Regions from separate parts of the Streptomyces sp. NPDC048612 genome, predicted to be linked through region 2. Evidence: riboswitches for the same ligand, from Rfam matches in the RefSeq annotation. Region 2 holds a riboswitch; the other holds the start of a gene.
What was found. A riboswitch is a leader RNA that binds a small molecule or an ion and turns the genes downstream of it on or off. The one in region 2 is predicted to bind glycine.

Region 1: it holds a riboswitch for glycine, as region 2 does, so the genes downstream of both, cycA (D-serine/D-alanine/glycine transporter) here and gcvT (glycine cleavage system aminomethyltransferase GcvT) in region 2, are expected to answer to the same signal.

Annotation. Positions count from the first base shown of each region.
Region 1 is NZ_JBICVV010000018.1:88,155-92,564, reverse strand. Features, by position in the region: gene ACGFN2_RS24965 (SDR family NAD(P)-dependent oxidoreductase) at 1-472, shown strand, start outside; gene cycA (D-serine/D-alanine/glycine transporter) at 599-2,074, opposite strand; glycine riboswitch at 2,350-2,441, opposite strand; glycine riboswitch at 2,442-2,538, opposite strand; glycine riboswitch at 2,895-2,990, shown strand; gene gcvP (aminomethyl-transferring glycine dehydrogenase) at 3,141-4,410, shown strand, end outside.
Region 2 is NZ_JBICVV010000016.1:92,899-97,308, reverse strand. Features, by position in the region: gene glyA (serine hydroxymethyltransferase) at 1-856, opposite strand, end outside; gene gcvH (glycine cleavage system protein GcvH) at 984-1,361, opposite strand; gene gcvT (glycine cleavage system aminomethyltransferase GcvT) at 1,504-2,685, opposite strand; glycine riboswitch at 2,832-2,927, opposite strand; gene ACGFN2_RS23470 (AAA family ATPase) at 3,188-3,874, shown strand; gene ACGFN2_RS23465 (enhanced serine sensitivity protein SseB) at 3,964-4,410, shown strand, end outside.

The sequences.
Region 1 (4,410 bases), on a different contig from region 2:
CCCCGTCATGCTGACCCGCGCGCTCGTCCCCCGGATGACCGAGCGGGGCCGGGGCCATATCGCCCTCGTCGGCTCGATCTCCGGGAAGGCCGCCACCAAGTACTCCTCGCTCTACAGCGCCGCCAAGTTCGGGCTGCGCGGCTTCGGGCTCTCCCTCCGCCAGGACCTGCACGGTACGGGGGTGGGTGTCTCCGTGGTCCAGCCCGGCGCCGTCAGCGAGGCGGGCATGTTCGCCGTCACGGGCGCCACGCCGCCGGCCGGCGTGCGCATGGTCTCCCCGGGCCAGGTGGTGGCGGGGGTGATCCGGGCCGTCGAGCGCGATCTGTGCGAAGTCAACGTGGCGCCGGTGGAGTTGAAGGTGCTCAGCGCCATCGCCGGGCAGTTCCCCGGCTTCGCGGAGAAGGTGCAGCGCGGCTCCGGCGCCGAGCGCACCATCAACCAGGTCGTGGCGGCCCAGCGGGAACGGCGGTAGCCGGGGGCCGGTACGCGCGGTGAAGGGGCCGTCGGCCGCGCGCCGTTCATGAAGACGCCCGGCCGGGAATCCCGGCCGGGCGTCTTCGCGGATTCCCCCGGAATCCCTGGCTCTGCGGTGGCCGGGTCAGTCCTGCCGTGCGCCGTCGCGGAGTGCGGCACGGAAGGCCGCCGCACGCGCGGAATGGTGCGGGCGGCGGCGGAGGCAGGCCCAGGCGACGCCGAGGACGACGAACCACACCGGCGTCACCACCAGGGCCCGCAGGGTGTCGGCCTCCTGGGTCAGTGCCCAGATGAGGAACGCGAAGAACGCGAGCACGACGTAGCACATGACGATGCCGCCGGGCATCTTGAACGCCGAGGCCTCGTGCAGGTGCGGACGGCGCCTGCGGTACACGAGGTAGCTGATCAGGATGATCGACCAGACGAAGATGAACAGCACGGCGGACACGGTGGTCACCAGGGTGAAGGCCTCGATGATCGAGTCGTCCATGGCGACCATCACCACACCGGCGAGCAGAAAGATCCCGGACAGGAGCAGGGCGTTGGCCGGTACCTTCCTGGAGGTGAGCCTGCCGAAGCGCCCCGGGGCGTCGCCCTCCTGGGCCAGCCCGTACACCATCCGGGAGGTGGAGTAGATGCCCGAGTTCGCCGACGAGGCGGCCGAGGTCAGCACCACGAAGTTGATCAGCGAGGCGGCGATCCCCAGACCGGCAAGGGTGAACATCACGACGAACGGGCTGCGGTCCGCGCTGATCTCGCGCCAGGGCGTCACCGAAATGATCACGGCCAGCGCGACGACGTAGAACAGCATCACGCGCACCGGGATCGAGTTGATCGCCTTGGGCAGGTTCCGTTCCGGGTTCTCCGCCTCGGCCGCCGTGGTGCCGACCAGTTCGATGCCGACGAAGGCGAAGGTCGCGATCTGGAATCCCGCGACGAACCCCATGGGGCCGGTGGGGAAGAACCCGCCGTCGTTCCAGAGGTTGGAGAAGCTCGCCGCCGCCCCACCGGGCGCCTGGAAGTGACTGAACACCATGACCAGCCCGACGACGATCAGCGCCACGATCGCGACGATCTTGATCAGCGCGAACCAGAACTCGGTCTCGCCGAAGGCCTTCACGGTGGGCAGGTTCAGGGCGATCAGCAGGACGACGGCGGCCAGCGCCGGTATCCACAGCGGCAGATCGTGCCACCAGTAGGCCACGTACCCGGAGATGGCGATGACGTCGGCGATGCCGGTGACGATCCAGCAGAACCAGTACGTCCAGCCGGTGAAGAAGCCGGCCCACGGGCCCAGCAGGTCGGCCGCGAAGTCGGCGAAGGACTTGTAGCGCAGGTTGGACAGCAGCAGCTCGCCCATCGCCCGCATCACGAAGAAGAGCATCACGCCGATGATCATGTAGACGAAGATCACCGAGGGCCCGGCCAGCGAGATGGTCTTGCCCGAGCCCATGAACAGGCCGGTGCCGATCGCCCCGCCGATCGCGATGAGCTGGATGTGCCGGTTGGACAGCTGGCGGGAGAGGTGCTGCTCACCCTCGGGCGGGGGTGTGGAGCCGGCCGGCGTGGTGGTCAGGCCGGTGTCACTGTGTTCAGGCATGGGTGAACCTCGCGGATCTCAAGCCCCGTGCGGGCACGGGACAGGGGGTCTCTCGGAGCATGACCACGCGCCCCAGGGGCGTGCGGCAGGGGCTGCGCGCGCAGACGCGGCAGCCGAACTGAAGGGTGTCAGTACGCTGAACGGGCCCACACAGAAGCCTGACCGTCAGCCCGGGAGCCGGCAGGCGGGTGGCGGTCGGGGGAGAGCGGCAGGAGAGCCATCAGGGGCTCCTCGAATGTCGAGCACGGGCAGGGGCCCGTGCGGCCGAGTGAGCCTCCCCCTCTGTCATGAGCCTGAGAGCTTCGCCGCGCTCAGGGCGCGGCTTGCACCGTCGGCGAGGCGCGTCGGCGCCTGCTTTCCAGAGTTGCCTGCCCGAGCGGTAGGGATGCCTGAGAGTTTCCGGGGAGGTGTTGCTCCTTCGGCGACCGGGTCTGGCTGATCCAGTGCTCTCCCGCTCCGGGGTGAACGGCGATGTGCGGTGAGGCTAGGGCCCCCTCAGCGGCCGGTCAAGGGACCGGCCGAAGGCTGGACGCTACTCCTGGGTAGCGCGGCGCTTCCCCGTAGGGGACGGCGTTTGTGCAGCTCACGGCCTCGCTTCCGGGACCGCCAGGTTACCGGCAGGTCCGTCGGCAGACCCTTGACGGCTGTGTTCCGGTGCCCGTACGTTGCCTCGGGAAAGATCCGGCAGCGTCTGCTCTGCTGACGGTTCCGCGGCGGGAGAGCCCACGTCGGGTGACGACGTGGCGCCGGAGGAGCACCTCCTCCCCGGAGCATCCCGGCCTCACCACCGCGCCGCCCGACAACTTCACATCGCGCTGTTCGAACCGAAGCGGGAGAGCCCTCGCCCACCCTTGGCGAGGCGCCGAAGGAGCAACTCTCCCCAGAATCTCTCAGGCCCCACTACCGCTTCGGCCAGGCGACTCTGGAAAGTCAGGACGTCCTGTCCTGCGCCCACGGTGCAAACCGCCGGACCCGGTGGTGAAGCTCTCAGGTACCGATGACAGAGCGGGGAGGCAACCCGTCCACGGCGCCGCATCCGCGGTGCCCCCACAGGGAGCCTCCCACCATGACCTACCCCGAGTCCTCCGCGCCGGGTGAGTTCGCCACCCGCCACATCGGCGTCGACGACGCCGACCGCACCACCATGCTGGCCGCAGTCGGCTACCCGACGCTGGCCGCCCTCATCGACGCCGCCGTCCCCGGCGGCATCCGGAGCACCTCCGGTCTGAACCTGCCCGCCGCCGCCACCGAGGCCGAAGCCCGCGCGGAGCTGCAGGAGTTCGCCGGACGGAACACCGTGACCGTCCCCATGAACGGACTGGGCTACCACGCGACCACCACCCCCGCGGTGATCCGGCGCAATGTGCTGGAAGACCCGTCGTGGTACACCGCCTACACGCCCTACCAGCCGGAGATCAGCCAGGGCCGGCTGGAGGCACTGATCAACTTCCAGACCATGGTCGGCGACCTCACCGGACTGCCGACCGCCAACGCGTCGCTGCTCGACGAGGCCACCGCGGTCGCCGAGGCCGTCACGGTGATGCGACGCGTCGCCGGCCGTAGCCGCCACCGCGTCCTGGTCGACCGTGACACCCTGCCGCAGACCCTCGACGTCCTGCGCACCCGGGCCTCCGCGGTCGGCATCGAGGTCGTCGGGATCGACGTCGCCGAGCCGCTGCCGCAGGAGGACTTCTTCGGGGTGGTGCTGTCCTACCCCGGCTGCTCGGGAGCCGTCCGCGACCTGCGCGGGGTGACCGCGGCGGCGCGCGAGCGCGGGGCGCTGGTCACCGTGACCGCCGACCTGCTGGCGCTCACCCTGCTCGTGCCACCGGGGGAGTTCGGCGCCGACCTCGTCGTGGGATCGTCCCAGCGGTTCGGCGTCCCCCTGTTCTACGGCGGACCGCACGCCGGCTACATCGCGGTCCGCGAAGGGCTCGAACGGCACCTGCCGGGCCGGCTCGTGGGCGTGTCCGTGGACGACGCCGGCCGGCCCGCCTACCGCCTCGCCCTGCAGACCCGCGAGCAGCACATCCGGCGCGACAAGGCGACCTCCAACATCTGCACCGCGCAGGTCCTGCTGGCCGTGGTCGCCTCGATGTACGCCGTGCACCACGGCCCCGAGGGGCTGACCGGGATCGCCCGGCGGACGCACCGGCACGCCGCGCGCATCGCCACCGGGCTGCGGAACAGCGGGATCACGGTGGTGCACCCCGAGTTCTTCGACACCCTGCTGGTGCGGGTCCCCGGCCGGGCCGGGGAGGTCGTCGCGGCCGCGCACGACAAGGGGCTGCTGCTGCGGCTGGTGGACACCGACCACGTCGGCGTCTCCTGCTCCG
Region 2 (4,410 bases):
GGCGCTCCTTGAAGTCCTCGGACGCGGCGACCTTGAAGGAGACGGCCTTGGCGGCGATGACGTGCTCCAGCGGGCCGCCCTGCTGGCCGGGGAAGACCGCGGAGTTGATCTTCTTGGCCAGCTCCTGGGTGGACAGGATCACACCGCCGCGGGGACCGCCGAGGGTCTTGTGGGTGGTGGTGGTGACCACGTGGGCGTGCGGCACGGGGGAGGGGTGCAGACCCGCCGCGACCAGGCCGGCGAAGTGCGCCATGTCGACCATGAGGTAGGCACCCACCTCGTCGGCGATCCGGCGGAAGGCGGCGAAGTCGAGCTGGCGCGGGTAGGCGGACCAGCCGGCCACGATCAGCTTGGGACGGTGCTCCTTGGCGAGGCGCTCGACCTCCTCCATGTCGACCAGGTTCGACTTCTCGTCGACGTGGTAGGGCACCACGTTGTAGAGCTTGCCGGAGAAGTTGATCTTCATGCCGTGGGTGAGGTGGCCGCCGTGGGCGAGGTTGAGGCCCAGGATGGTGTCGCCCGGCTTGATGAGGGCGAACATGGCGGCGGCGTTGGCCTGCGCACCGGAGTGCGGCTGGACGTTCGCGGCCTCGGCGCCGAAGAGCGCCTTGATGCGGTCGATGGCGATCTGCTCGACCACGTCGACGTGCTCACAGCCGCCGTAGTAGCGGCGGCCGGGGTAGCCCTCGGCGTACTTGTTGGTGAGGACGGAGCCCTGGGCCTCCATGACGGCGACGGGGGCGAAGTTCTCCGACGCGATCATTTCGAGGGTGGACTGCTGGCGGTGGAGCTCGGCGTCGACGGCGGCGGCGACGTCGGGGTCGAGCTCATGGAGGGAGCTGTTCAGAAGCGACATGAGATCTTCCTGGGGAGTCAGGCGGTGCGCGGGGCCCCCGGACGGGGTCCGGGGGGCTTCCGCACGGGCGGTGGCGGGTCGGAGGTCCCCCGTCCGGGCGACGCCGGGAGCGGGGGCGAGCCGGGGCTCAGCTCTGGATGAAGGCGGCGTACTCGTCGGCCGAGAGCAGGTCGCCCGGCTCGCCGCTGATCTTCACCTTGAACAGCCAACCGCCCTCGAACGGGGCGGAGTTCACCAGCGAGGGGTCGGCGACGACGTCCTCGTTGATCGCGGTGATCTCACCGTCGACGGGCGAGTAGAGGTCGCTGACCGACTTCGTCGACTCCAGCTCGCCGCAGGTCTCGCCCGCCGCGACCGTGGAACCGACCTCAGGGAGCTGGACGAACACGACGTCGCCGAGCGCGTTGGCCGCGTGCTCGGTGATGCCGACCGTCGAGGCGCCGTCCTCGGCGCCCGACAGCCACTCGTGCTCCTTGCTGTAGCGCAGCTGCTGGGGGTTGCTCATGGCTCGATTCTCCTGTACGCGAGGGTGTGATCGTGAAGGGGGGCACTCCCCCGGCTACCGCTGGGGGACCCCCCACCCGGAGCGGGTCCGGGGCAGGTCCGGGGGTGGCGGGACACGGGGTGCGCGCCGCCGCCGGTGGCCGCTACTTCTGCCGCTTGTAGAACGGCAGAGCGGTGACCTCGTACGGCTCATGGCTTCCACGGATGTCCACACAGACACCCTCGGTGCCCGGCGTGGCGTACGCCGCGTCGACATAGGCGATGGCGACGGGCTTGCCGAGCGTGGGGGACGGGGCCCCGGAGGTGACCTCGCCGATGACCGTGCCGTCGGCCGTGACGACCGGGTATCCGGCGCGCGGCACCCGGCGGCCCTCGGCGATCAGTCCGACCAGCTTGCGCGGCGGCTGGGTCTCCGCGCGCTCGGCGGCCGTGGCCAGCGCCGCGCGGCCCACGAAGTTACCGCCGTTGGAGGTCTTCTCGAACTTCACGACCCGGCCCAGGCCCGCGTCGAACGGCGTGGTCGCGGTGGTCAGCTCGTGCCCGTACAGCGGCATGCCCGCCTCCAGGCGCAGGGTGTCCCGGCAGGACAGCCCGCAGGGCACCAGCCCGGCGTCCTTGCCCGCCGCGGTCAGCGCCTCCCAGAGGGCGACCGCGTCGGCCGGCCGGACGAACAGCTCGAAGCCGTCCTCGCCGGTGTAGCCGGTACGGGCGATCAGCGCCTCGACGCCGGCGACGGTGCCGGGCAGGCCCGCGTAGTACTTCAGGCCGTCCAGGTCGGCGTCGGTGACCTGCTTGAGGATGCCGGGGGACTCCGGGCCCTGCACCGCGAGCAGCGCGTAGGCGTCCCGGTCGTCGCGGATCGCGGCGTCGAAGCCGCCCGCCCGCGCGGTCAGCGCGTCCAGCACCACCTGGGCGTTGGAGGCGTTGGCGACGACCATGTACTCCTGCTCGGCGAGCCGGTAGACGATCAGGTCGTCGAGGATGCCGCCGGCCTCCTCGCAGATCATGGTGTAGCGGGCGCGGCCCGTCTTGACGCCGCCGATGTTGCCGACCAGCGCGTAGTCGAGGAGATCGGCGGCCTGCGGGCCGGTGACGGTGATCTCGCCCATGTGGGAGAGGTCGAAGAGGCCGGCGCGGGTGCGGACGGCGACATGTTCGTCGCGCTCGCTGCTGTAGCGCAGCGGCATGTCCCAGCCGGCGAAGTCGGTCATGGTCGCGCCGAGCGCGCGATGGGTGGCATCGAGAGCGGTGGTGCGGCGCGCAGCGTCTCCGGCAAGGGTGGTGGTGGGAGACGGGCGGGAGGTACGACGGGGGGCATCAGTCATGGTTCTGGGCTCCCAGGCAGGGGTGACAAGACGTTCTCCCCATCTGTCATCGGAACCTGAGAGGTTCACCGGGATACCGCGAACGGACCCGGTTTGCACCTTGGGTGGAGCCGGCCCTCGGGCTGCGGCTCGCTTTTCAGATCTGCCTCGCCCGCGCGGTATAGGGGCCTGAGAGATTCAAGGGAGGACTTGCTCCTTCGGCGCCCCGCCATCACGGCCGGGGACTCTCCCGCGCAGGTTACAAGCGGCCGGTATGCAGTTGGCGGTGCACGGGTGAGCTGTGATGTGCACGTGGCGGCCACATCATTACACGGGAACGCCGGATAAAGGAGCCCCAGCCGCCGTACCGTCCACGACATGGGCGGATCGCACAATCACCTTGATGGGCATTACCTTTTCTTGACACTCTGCGGGTAGGGGACGGAACCAAACCGGACCAGAACGGGCGGGGAGGGCGATCACGGTGCACAGTGAAGCGGCATTCGGGGCGACTTCAGGGGTCGTGCCCCCGGGCGCCGCGCCGGCGGCGCCGTCCGCCGCCAGGACCCGGGCCGGCCGTGCGTCGCGGTCCGTCCTCCGGCCGGGGCGCGGCGCAGCCGTCGTGGACCTGCGGGGCGAGGCGCGGGCCCCGGGCGCCGCCGAGCTGCGGTTCCCGGCCGGCGACCTGGTGGTGGTCTCCGGACTGCCGGGCAGCGGCAAGAGCACCTTCATGCACCGCGTCGTACCGCCCCTGGACGGGCGCGGCGCCGAGGTGTACCGCATCGACTCGCAGGACGTCCGCGAGCGCTGGGAGCGCGGCAGGCTGCGCCGGCTGCCGTACGGCCTCTACCGCCCGCTGGTGCGGGCCGCCCACTATCTGACTCTGGGCCGCGCGCTGCGCTCCGGTCACAGCGTGGTGGTGCACGACTGCGGAACGCTGGCGTGGGTGCGCCGCTGGATCGCCCGCGCGGCGCTGCGCGGCGGCCGCGGGGCGCATCTGGTGCTGCTCGACGTGGCACCCGAGGTGGCGCTCTCCGGCCAGGAGTCACGGGGGCGCGGGGTGTCCGGGTACGCCTTCGCACGCCACCGCGGGGCGGTGGGCCGGCTGGTCGGCGCCGCGGAGTCGGCCCGGCTGCCGGAGGGCTTCCGCTCGGCCGTCCTCCTCGACCGGCCCGCGGCGGGCGCCCTGGAGACGCTGACCTTCCACTAGTCGCCGGACACCGCCCCCGCACGCCACGGCGCGCGTCTTCTCGTTTAGGGTCTTTGGCCAGATGGCGCGGTTTGGAACGGGTGGGACACATGACATTTCCGGAGCAGGGGATACCGCAGCTGGCATGGCCGGCGAACGAGCTCGAAGAGGTGCTGTCCGCTTCGGTCGGACACCCGGGCGCCGGGGGCCGGATCGTCGAGGTCCTCGGCCGTAGCCGGCTGTGGGTGCCGCTGCCCGAAGGCGGCGGCCCGGAGAGCGCGGGCCCGGGCGCAGCCGGCCTCGACCTGCCCACCGTCGAGCTCGACGGCGCGCCCTACGTCCCGGTCTACAGCTCCGAGCAGGAGTTCCTGCGGGTGATCGGCTCGCACATGTCCTTCACCGTCGCCCCGGCACGGGAGTTCGCCCGCGGGCTGCCGCCGCAGCTCGGTATCGCGGTCAACCCCGACGGCACGGTCGGCGTCCCGCTGCCGCCGCCCGCGGTGGCCGAGCTGTGCCGGGACCGGCATGTGGGTCACCACGACATCGAGGGGCTGCCG